One region of the Rhodococcus sp. B50 genome, then DNA from elsewhere that is predicted to be linked to it. Evidence: riboswitches for the same ligand, from Rfam matches in the RefSeq annotation. Region 1 holds a riboswitch; the other holds the start of a gene.
The links. Region 1 has a riboswitch for cobalamin ahead of cobN (cobaltochelatase subunit CobN). Riboswitches for the same ligand answer to the same signal wherever they lie in the genome.
Positions count from the first base shown of each region.

Region 2: another riboswitch for cobalamin. It lies ahead of GON09_RS24865 (hypothetical protein); the one in region 1 lies ahead of cobN (cobaltochelatase subunit CobN).

Region 1 is NZ_WPAG02000002.1:4,881,020-4,886,830, forward strand. It holds gene GON09_RS22705 (precorrin-8X methylmutase) at 1-328, opposite strand, end outside; gene GON09_RS22710 (cobalamin biosynthesis protein CobG) at 325-1,395, opposite strand; cobalamin riboswitch at 1,433-1,646, shown strand; gene cobN (cobaltochelatase subunit CobN) at 1,700-5,311, shown strand; gene cobF (precorrin-6A synthase (deacetylating)) at 5,308-5,811, shown strand, end outside.
Region 2 is NZ_WPAG02000003.1:79,714-85,524, reverse strand. It holds one part of gene GON09_RS24880 (IS3 family transposase) at 1-203, shown strand, start outside; gene GON09_RS24875 (hypothetical protein) at 415-1,227, shown strand; one part of gene GON09_RS24870 (IS3 family transposase) at 1,378-1,708, shown strand; one part of gene GON09_RS24870 (IS3 family transposase) at 1,708-2,627, shown strand; cobalamin riboswitch at 2,680-2,860, shown strand; gene GON09_RS24865 (hypothetical protein) at 2,938-3,210, shown strand; gene GON09_RS24860 (hypothetical protein) at 3,207-3,989, shown strand; gene GON09_RS24855 (IS1380 family transposase) at 4,374-5,768, opposite strand.

The DNA of each region.
Region 1 (5,811 bases):
CGTCGTTGTCGGCAGGCAGTCGTGTGCGCGTGACACCCGACGCCACCATGTTCGCGTCGGTGAGGATCGGAGCGCCCGCGTTCAGCGCATCACGCGCGGCCGGAACAAGATCGGGATGGATCACGAGATCCCGTGCCAGATCGGTCTGTCCGCTCGCGTGGATCATCCGGACCGCGACCTTCTCCGCCGTCGTGGGGATCGCGGTCAGGTCCGATTCGGCGCGGATCGTCGCGAACGACCGGACGTAGATCTCGGCGCCGTCGGTGATGTAGTCGTACCGGCGAGGCGGCGCGGACGCGTGCGCAAGGTGCGGCGGTGGAAGAGTCACGGTGTGCTCCTGGCGAAGACAAGGCGGTGAGGTGAGTGCGGCGCGCCGCAGGCGCGTTCGCAGCCGACGACATGAATTCGGGAATCGATTGTGTTTCCGGCGACGAGCCGGCGAGCCAGCGCTCGGGTGTCACCTTCGGCGAGGCTACACCCGGGCGCTCCCGTGCACGCGGTCACCCGCTGCCATGAGGATTCGGCAGCGGTCTCGAAGCCGACATTCCGCAGCGCAACGAGATTCGATTCCACCGGAAGAACCAGGCCTCGCCAGGGGGTGACGACGACACCCCGATCCGGCAGGACGGCCACCATGTCCGGGGTGAGAATTCCGAGCGGGACCAGCACCGATACCGCGCCGCCGAGCCTGCCGTACGGCATCGTGCAGACCGGTGGACGGGGCGCCGGATCTCGGCCCCCGAGTTCGGCTCCGACATGCGGGAGTTGGCGCACATGCCACACCGAATCCCGGATCCCGGCGAAGTGCCGAGCCAGCCGGATGAGTGTCGCCGGCACCTGCGCGAGCGGCACCGTCGGTCCGCTGAGGGCACCGATCGTGATCGTCGCCGTGTCGGGGTCGCGGAGGATCGCGGTCAGATCGCAGCGCATCGCGGCGATATCTCCGCGACCGTCGTCGATGCCGAACAAGAACCGTCCCGACAGGTCGGCGAGCGCCGGATCGGCACACAACTCGGCGTCGAGTTCACGGACGAGTGGACGCACATCGGCGAGTCCTCCGTAGAGCCCCGAGAGGGGAGACGCGACGATGTTGCGCACCCGTTCGTGACTCGCCGACGGCAACAGACCCGTCGCGGCCACGGCCTCGGACAGGGCCGACGGCACGGATCCGCACTCGTCGAGTTCGATACCTCTGAGCTGCAGGTTTCCGCGCGACGTCAGGTGCACGTCGCCGTCCGCGCAGGCAACCGAGACCGCCGACAGTGCTCGAAGCGCACCGTCGGGGAGCTGTCCTCCGGGCACACGCAGACGCACCAGCGCCCCGTCCGCAGCGACGTGCGGGCGGAGGATTCCGGGACACCGATCGGGAGGAAGAAAGGGTGGGAGAGCATCCACGGACGCACATGGTTGCACACCTTTCCGGCTCGGTGCGCTACTCTCGGTTTGCCGTGGTGCTCGGGAAGCCGGTGAGAAACCGGCGCGGCCCTCGCCACTGTGAGCGGATAGTTGCTCGTCCTCGTCCGTACCGGTCCGCCGGTACGGAGGCCACTGGATCGGTCCGGTAAACACTGGAACTCGGTCCGGGAAGGTCGGCGCAGCAGCGACGACCCGTCAGCCAGGAGACCGGCCACGGCACGTGAGGTCCACGAGGGTTTTGGAGACTGAACATGGCTGTACGCCTGTGGTTTCGGGTTGCGTCGTGACGCGCCTGACTTTGTTGTCGACGTCCGACACCGACCTGCTGTCGGCACGGTCGAGCGGTGCCGACTGGGTGCTCGGCAACCCGTCGCGCCTCGACGTGTCCACCGAACTTCCCGCGCTGCTCGACGGATCCGGCCTGGTCGTCGTACGGATATTGGGTTCCGCGCGCAGCTGGCGGGACGGACTCGACACCGTGCTGGCAGCCGGGGTCCCGGTCGTCGTCCTGGGCGGTGAACAGACGCCGGACGCCGAGCTCATGGAACACTCGACTGTTCCGATCGGCCTTGCGGCCGAAGCGCATCGCTATCTCGCGCACGGCGGACCCACCAATCTCGAGCAGTTGCACGCCTTCCTGACCGACACCGTGCTGCTCGGCGGCGAAGGCTTCGAACCACCCGCCGAACTGCCCGAATGGGGCGTACTCGATCGGTCTGCGCCGCCGGCCGGCGGAGAGTTGCCTCGCGTGGGCGTGCTGTTCTATCGAGCCCACCACACCAGCGGAAACGTCCAGTTCGCGCACGATCTCGCCGACGCGATCGACGCCACCGGCAAGGCCCGCGGCGTCGTGATCCACTGCGCGTCGCTGCGCGGAGCACCCGACGGCCTCCTTGCCGAACTCGGCACCCTCGACGCGCTCGTCGTGACGGTGCTGGCGGCGGGTGGAACCAAGCCCGCCACGGTGAGTGCCGGCGGCGAGGACGAGGCATGGGACGTCGGGGCACTCGCCGCACTGGATATCCCGATCCTGCAGGCCCTGTGCCTGACCTGGAGCCGTGACGACTGGGCGGAGTCGGACGACGGTGTGTCGCCGCTCGATTCGGCCACACAGATCGCGGTCCCCGAGTTCGACGGTCGCATCATCACGGTGCCGTTCTCGTTCAAGGAACTCGACGCCGACGGCCTGCCCCGCTACGTCACCGACCCGGAGCGATGCCGTCGTGTCGCCGGTATCGCGGTGGCGCACGCACGATTGCGGCACGTACCTCCGGCGCAGCGCCGCATCGCGATCATGCTGTCCGCCTATCCCACCAAACATTCCCGCGTCGGCAACGCCGTCGGACTCGACACCCCGGTGTCGGCGATCCGGATGCTGCGTGCTCTGCGCGATGCCGGATACGACCTCGGCGGCGGTTTTCCCGGCATGGACGTCGAGGATGACGCCGAGGCCGGCAACACCCTCATCCACGCCCTGATCGATGCCGGTGGGCAGGACGAGGAATGGCTCACCGCCGACCAGCTGGCTGGAAACCCGGTGCGCGTGAACACGTCCGACTATCTCGCGTGGACCGGCGATCTTCCGGCCGAGCTCACCGACGCCATGGCCGAGACGTGGGGGCCGGCACCCGGGTCGCTGTTCGTCGACGGCAGCGGTGACGACAAGGCGATCGTGCTGGCGACCCTGCAGGCCGGCAACGTGGTGCTGATGATCCAGCCGCCGCGCGGCTTCGGCGAGAACCCGGTGGCGATCTACCATGATCCCGACATGGCGCCGTCGCACCATTACCTCGCCGCGTACAAGTGGGTCGAGCACGGCTTCGGTGCCGATGCCATGGTTCACCTGGGCAAACACGGTTCGATGGAGTGGCTGCCCGGGAAGAACGCAGGCCTGTCCGCGGCGTGCGCGACCGACGCGGCCATCGGCAATCTGCCGCTGATCTATCCGTTCCTCGTCAACGATCCCGGTGAAGGTGCACAGGCGAAGCGTCGTGCCCACGCGATCATCGTCGATCACCTGATCCCGCCGATGGCGCGCGCCGAATCGTACGGCGACATCGCCCGTTTGGAACAACTACTCGACGAGTACTCCAACATCGCGGCGATGGACCCGGCCAAGCTGCCCGCGATCCGGGCTCAGATCTGGACGCTGATCCAGGCCGCGAAACTCGATCACGATCTCGGGCTCGACGATCGCCCGCACGACGCCGAGTTCGACGACTTCCTGTTGCACGTCGACGGCTGGTTGTGCGAGGTCAAGGACGCTCAGATCCGCGACGGCCTGCACGTCCTCGGCGCCGTGCCGGTCGGTGAGGCACGGGTGAATCTGGTGCTGTCGATCCTGCGCGCCGCGCAGGTGTGGGGCGGCAGGAGCAACGCCGTCCCCGGTCTGCGCACCGCACTCGGATTGAAGCCCGACGCCCCACTCACCGAGGTCGATGGAATCGAAAGCGTGGCGCGGTCTCTCGTGCAGGCCATGGAGGACGACGGCTGGCATACCGAGTCCGCTTCGCGCATCGTCGAATCCGTAGTCGGCCATCCCGATACCGAGGTCGCTCGCGTACTCGCCTTCGCCGCCGAGGAGGTGGTTCCTCGCCTCGCGGGTACCGACGCCGAACTCGATGCCGTGCTCCACGCACTCGACGGCGGGTACGTCCACGCCGGACCGTCGGGGTCGCCGTTGCGCGGCCTGGTCAACGTGCTGCCGACGGGCCGTAATTTCTACACCGTCGACCCGAAGGCCGTCCCGAGCCGGCTCGCGTACGACACCGGTGTCGCGCTCGCGAACAACCTGATCGAGCGGTATCTCGCCGATACGGGGGAGTATCCGCAGTCGGTGGGCCTGTCGGTGTGGGGGACGTCCGCGATGCGCACCGCCGGCGACGACATCGCCGAGGTGCTCGCACTCATCGGTGTGCGTCCCGAATGGGACGCCGAGTCGCGGCGGGTCCGCGAACTGACCGTGATTCCGCTCGCGGAACTCGACCGGCCGCGCATCGATGTGACGGTCCGTATCTCCGGTTTCTTCCGCGATGCGTTCCCGCACGTCATCGGCATGCTCGACGACGCGATCCGCATGGTCGCCGCCCTCGACGAACCCGACGAGCAGAACTATGTGCGAGCGCATGCCCGGCGCGACGAAGCCGAACACGGCGATGCCGATCGTGCGGTGCGCCGCATCTTCGGGTCGAAACCCGGCTCGTACGGCGCGGGCATCCTGCAGCTCATCGACTCCGGCAACTGGCGCACGGACGCGGATCTCGCCGAGGTCTACACGGCATGGGGTGGATTCGCCTACGGGCGCGGTGTGCACGGAGTTGCTGCCGCCGACGACATGCGCACGAACTACCGCCGGATCGCGGTGGCGGCCAAGAACACCGACACCCGTGAACACGACATCGCCGACTCGGACGACTACTTCCAGTACCACGGCGGCATGGTCGCGACCGTGCGGGCACTGACGGGCACCGACCCGAAGGCGTACATCGGCGACTCCACCACACCCGATGCGGTGCGGACACGCTCGCTGGCGGAGGAGACGGCGCGGGTATTCCGGGCGCGGGTCGTCAACCCGCGGTGGATCGGTGCGATGCGCCGGCACGGCTACAAGGGTGCGTTCGAACTCGCCGCCACCGTCGACTACCTGTTCGGTTACGACGCCACCGCCGGCGTGGTCGAGGACTGGATGTACGAGTCGCTCGCACAGAACTACGCACTCGACTCGGAGAACCAGGAATTCCTCCGCGAAGCGAATCCGTGGGCGTTGCGCGGCATCATCGAACGCCTCACCGAGGCAGCCGATCGAGGGTTGTGGGCCGAACCGGACCCCGAGACGGTGAGCAGGCTGCAGCAGACCTATCTCGACGTCGAAGGCGACCTCGAGGACCGCGCTTGAGGGTGCGGCTCATCGGTATCGGACCCGGGGGACCGGACGATCTCACGGTGGCGGCGGTGCGCGCTCTCGAGAGCGTCGACGTCTTCCTCGTGGCCGACAAGAACCGGGGCGTGGACGATCTCGTCGAGATGCGCGAGGACATCCTGCGCCTCCACACCTCCGGTGCGCATCGGGTGATCGTGGTGCCCGACCCGCCCCGCGACCGGAATCCGGAACAGTACGGCGACGAGGTGCGCGACTGGCACGCCGCCCGCGCCGAAGCCTACGAATCCGTTCTGCTCGAACAGGTTCGGGACGACGAAACGGTCGGCTTCCTCGTGTGGGGAGACCCGAGCCTGTACGACAGCACGATTCGTGTCGTCGACCGCATCCTCGGGCGGGGGAACGTGCGGTTCGACTACGACGTCGTTCCCGGAGTCAGCAGTGTGCAGCTGCTGGCGGCCCGACATCGTCTGGTGCTCAACACCATCGGCGGACCGATCACGGTCACCACCGGCCGC
Region 2 (5,811 bases), on a different contig from region 1:
GTCTCGCCGAATCCTTCAACGCCGCCCTCAAACGAGAAGTCCTCCAGAACGCGAACGTCTGGTCGGACGAAGCCACGTGCCGGCGTCAGGTGTTCCGTTGGGTCACCCGCTACAACACCCGACGACGACATTCCTGGTGCGGACACCGGTCCCCGAACACCTACGAGACCCTCTACATCGCTACGCTGGCATCCGCGGCGTAATCCACCACCCGTGTCCATTTGCTGGGGGTAAGGCCCCATGAGTCGAGCTTTGCGCATCAGCACACCGAGTCACGCCATCTGGACGCGACTGGAATGGGTGATCCGCATTCGGGAATAGGCCCCAACACGGTCCGCTGCATCGCTTCCGCCAGAGCAAATCCCGACCCTAGACGAGCACCCGGCACGACCGCGGTGTGGCAGGGTCGGATACGTGAGTGAGCACAGCGGCTCTGGTCCCGGCGACCGGCAGCAGATGAATCACCATGTCGACCCGAACTCGCAGTCGCTGGTGTGGCGGATCGACGACGTACTCGACGACACCACCCCCGGCGACTGGATCACCGAGGCCCTGCCCCGCTTCGAGTACACCGTCGGATCGCTGGTGCCCCCGATCTACACGCTGTATTCCCGGCTGCTGCACCCTGCTGCCCGGATCGATCCCGACACCGGGCAGCAGGTTCGGGTGCGCTGGGCCGAGGTCGCCGCCCGCACCGGCGGCGTGATCCACCAGACCGTCGAGTGGGGCTCACTGCTGCAGGCCGGTATCCACCGCGGGGTCGGGGACGGCCGCAACCTCGTCTGGCACCAGGAACCCGACGAAGGCGATATGCCGGAAGAGCAGTTCGCGGCCCTGGCCGAGGTTCTCGTCGAGCACACCAGCACCCTGGACGATTGCTGGTTCGGGTTCTGGGAAGGCCGCGCGGGTCAAGCCCTGCACCTTCCCGCACCCGGACCGCGGGTCCGCATCCCGCACCGGGACAACTTTCTGGTGCACGGCACGGTGCGCGATGCGGTGCGCACTCTCGGATGGTGTGGTCCGAACCTGTGGTGGCCGCAGGACCGGGCCTGGTTCGTCGCCACCGACATCGACTTGATGTCGACCTATATCGGCTCATCCACCGACTGCGCCCGGGCGCTGGCCGCGCACCCGGACCTCGAGGTCATCGACACCAGCAACCTCCGGAAGGTCACCTGGGACAGTGACGAGATCAACCCGCTCCCGCCGCGCCCCTACGGGCAGTAACCGGCGACGGTCACCTGCGCTTGGGCGCACCCGCTTCCACCTGTAAGACGACGATCGTCACGCGTCGTCAATCGGGTGCAGGGGATAGCCCCTGGGTGGTGGACACGCTGACACTGGCCCATACTGGGCCGGAGAATGCAGGACATCACCATGACGAAGAAGAAGTACTCTGACGAGTTCAAGGCCGACGCCGTGCGACTCTACGAGAGCCGCCCGGAAGTGTCGTACTCGTCGTTGGCCGCGGATCTGGGAGTCGCTCGGGGGTCGTTGAAGACATGGGTGCATCTGGCGCGTAAGAAGGCCGCGATGGCGCGGTCTGCGCCCGAAAAGAGCGTGGATGCCTCGGAGACACCCGAGGAGCAGTGCGCGCGGATGCAGGCCGAGATCGAGCAGATCCGGGCCCGCAACCAGGCTTTGGTCGCGGAGAACGACAAGCTCAGCGAGGAACGAGACATCCTGCGCAAGGCCACGAAATATTTCGCGGCAGAGACGAACTGGTGATCCGCTTCCGGTTCGTTGACGACCACCGGGACACCCATGAGGTGAAGCGGATGTGCACGGTGCTCGGCATCCACCGGTCGAGCTACTACAAGTGGCGAGCCGGAAAGGCGGCTCGGCTTGCCCGCCAGCAGGCCGATGCGGCGCTAGTCGACCGAATACGTGCCCACCACCAGGAATGGGACCACACCCTCGGTTACCGGCGGATGACCGCCGAACTGGCCGATGATGACCAGGTGCCGGGCACGGTCAATCACAAGCGGGTGGCCAGGTTGATGCGACAGAACAACATCGTCGGTGTGCATCTGCGTAAACCGAAGAACACGACGATCAAGGATCCTGGGGCACAGGTCTTCGAAGACCTGGTCAACCGTGATTTCACCGCCGACGAGCCTGGACGAGTATTCGTCGGTGACATCACTTACCTTCCCCACAGCGGCACCGGTGAGTTCCTCTACCTGGCGACCGTGATCGACGTGTGTTCCAAACGGCTCGTCGGCTGGTCGATCGCAGGTCACATGCGTACCGAGCTCGTGGAGAACGCGCTCGACAATGCGGCCGCGGCACGAGGGTCGCTGGAAGGAGCGATTTTCCACTCGGATCACGGACGTCAATTCACCTCCTCGGACTACCAGGCGACATGTCGCCGGCACGGCGTGCGGCAATCGATGGGCCAAATCGGGTCGAGCGCCGACAACGCGATGGCCGAGTCCTTCAATGCGTCGTTGAAGCGGGAGACGCTTCAGGGCGCGAAACGCTGGTTCGACGAAGCGCAATCCCGCACCGAGGTTTTCCGCTGGATCACTCGATACAACACACGCCGACGGCACTCATCACTGGGGAACCGATCACCACTTGACTTCGAGGTCGACCATGGGGCTACCCTCGATCAGGCCGCTTGACGTACACAACCCCGTGTCCACTCTTCAGGGGCCACGCCCACGCTCGGGTAGGCTTCCACACGGCCGGTTCGGCACCGCCCCGTCCCGCGCCTATCGGCTGGGGTGATGCCGACGCAAGAGGGAATCCGGTGAGAACCCGGAACTGTCCCGCAACGGTGAGAGACCTCGGCGCACGTATGCGCAGTCGCCGAGCAGGTTTCGAGTCCGATACCTACCGGCCCAGGAGTGCGCCAGTCCTCCTGCCTACACGGCCGAGGAGCCTTCATACGATGACTATCCGTACTTTCCGTCCACGCCTGCCCCGCCACAGATGGCGGTGACGTCGGCAACGTTCGGGCTGGTAGCGACCGCCGCCTGTTCGGCCCCGGAGCAGCCGGATGAGGATTATTCGGAACGGACGATCCCGGTCGTCGATGATGCGGGTCGGACCGTGGAATTCGACGGACCGATCGAGTCTGCCGTGGTGGCCAACCACTCCAACAGCGAGCTGATCCCGGCGCTGAACGATGTCGACACGGTCGTTGCTGCGCGCACCGGCACGGCCCAGGACCGGGTCGCCCGAGGTAGAAAGACTGACACATGACCGATCTGCACACCATGCTGGAGAAGATCGATGCACTCGGGCCCCCATTTCGCATCGGCACCCGGTCCGCGGCGAACACCGTCTCCGACGACGCTGCTGAGGTCGACTGGTTCGCCGCCGCCGAACTGTGCGACCCGACGTCCGGGCAGACACAGAGGATGATCGAACTACATGCCCGGCACCGGCAGATGCCGGTGGCACGGCACGTCGGTTCGCTGGTCTTCCAGCGTTACTGCCACCGTGTCTGCGGCGTCGCGACGGCGGCATGGGTGCTGTACGGGGTTGCGCTCGACCTTCGCGCCCCGAGTGTCCGCGTGCGCTTTGTCGCCGGCACACCCGATCTGCTGGTGCTCGACGCACCGAAAGCGCGGACAGACGCCACACCCGAACACCTCCTCGAAACGACCGTCGACGGGCACCTGACACCCCTGGCGCAGAATGTGCGCGCCGAGACAGGCCCCGGGATGGGCAACCTTCTGGGCAACATCGCCGCGGGATTCGCCGGTGCCTTCCGAACACTCGCGCGCCGGTCCGACCTGAATCTGGATGCGCACACGCTGCGTGAGCACGCCCAGGAACTGCTCTCGGCTCGCCCGGAGCTGCGCCGCAGCGGTGACTTCCGGATCCTCACCGGGCCCTGTGGCCCCCGTCTGCAGTACGACCGCAGGACCTGCTGCCACTGGTACGCCGCCCCCGACGGACGCTACTGCTCCTGGTGTTCTCGACTCACTCAGGAAGAACGGACGAAACGGTTCCAGGACGCGATGGCCGAAGAATGACACGCGGCGCAGCACCCCGAACAGCTGAGGGTCGACGGGCTACCGAACCGACGACCGCTGCTTCGATGTCGCAGCTGCCGGCTGACTCTCGGACGTGCTCAGCCTCGTGAAGGCGAAACAGTGGGCGGAAATCGTGCCGGTCGGTCCATCACGGTGACTCGGATGAGATTGCCGTCGGGAAGCGCGACCACAAATGTGCGGCCGGAAGGTAACCTCAATCTTTCGTGAGTCCCGCGTGCCGGCCTGACCAGTTCGGATTCGATGGTGGAGGCGGTGGATCCGGTGTGCATCCACGCTTGGTCGCCCGACACGGTCGGGTGACGTCGGGGTCCACGGCCCCGAACTGAGTGTCCTTTCGACTCGATAAATGAAGATTCGTGCAGGTCACACAGGTGCAGGTAGCGCGGTGAGCCGGTTCAGGCCGGCCACGAGAACATCGACACCGGGAGCCGTCGCGGCCAGCCGCAGCCGAACCTGACGGGCATGGCGGGCGATCTTCCCGGCGATCGACAGCACCCGCAGCCGCAGCCGTTTCGGCTCCCACCGCCGCGCCGGGACCTCGGTGAATGCCAGCATCTGCATCCACGCGGTCAACTCGCATGCCAGTTGCACGAGCGCGAGCCAGATCCGGTTCTGATCGAACCCGTGCAGCGGAAGATTCTGCAGCCCGGTTGCTTTCGCTGTCCGGATCCGGTCCTCGCACCGAGCCCGACGGCGGTGCCGCAACTCCAGATCGGGGAGTTGCCCGCGGCGGGTGTTGGTCACGAACGCCGTCAACCGCAGGCCGTCACGGTCGGTGAACCGCAACTGCGCACCCGGATGCGGTCTCTCCTTCCTGACGATCACGCGCATGCCGGTCGGCCACGTCGACAGGTCGAGCAGCCCGGTGATCTCGGTGACCCAGGCCCCGTCCCGGACCTGCCCGTCCGAGTCGTAAGCCGGAGTCCATGCCTGCTCGGGAACCAGATCGATCGCGGCGGCATAGGCGTCGGTCAACCCGAATCCCACCGAATACGAGAGCCTGCGCTTGGTCAGATACTCGATCAAGGAGTGGGTGCCACCGGCACCATCGATCCGGACCAGCACCTTCTTCCCGACCCGATATCCCGGGTCGAACGGCAACTGCGCCAGGGCGCCCTGCACGACAGTGACGTGATCGGCGGCGGTGTTCGAACCGGCATTGCCCGGGCGCAGCAGCATCGCGACGGGTTCACCGGTGCCGTGCTCACCGTGGTCGACGAACGCACACAGCGGATGAAACCCGAAGCCGCGTTTGAAGTTCGGGGCAGCAGATTCCTTGTCCGAGTGCGCGGTGACGAGGGTGGCATCGATGTCGATGACCAGCGGTGTGTGCTCGTCGATGGCGTGATCGGGTGCCACCGACCCGGCGGCGGTCCAGGCGTGGGCGCGGGCGGTAGCGCGGGCCCGTCCGATCGCGGCGAGAGCGGTGTCGGCATCACCGGCGAGGGTGGTGATCAGGCGGGAGACAGTCGGGTCGGAGGCCACCTGGCCGAACAGTTCGGGGTGGGCGCGTAGTTGGTTGATGTCGGCGAGGCAGTCCCCGCCGATCGCCAGGGAGAGCGCGAGGTCGAGGAGGATCTTGCCAGGATCGTGGCGTGCCAACGGTTTCCGGAACTGAGCGAGTTCGGTCGTCAATGCTGTGGTGAGGCCGGTTTTCTCGGCGGTGCGCAGCAGCAGGACAGCGCCGGCATGGGACACGACGCCGGTTCCGGTACCCGATGCGGACAGGTGTGGGTAGGGGGACGTAGACTTGCTCACCTGAAGGGTGCTCCTGGCTCACGCGATTGTTCAACCTTAGACA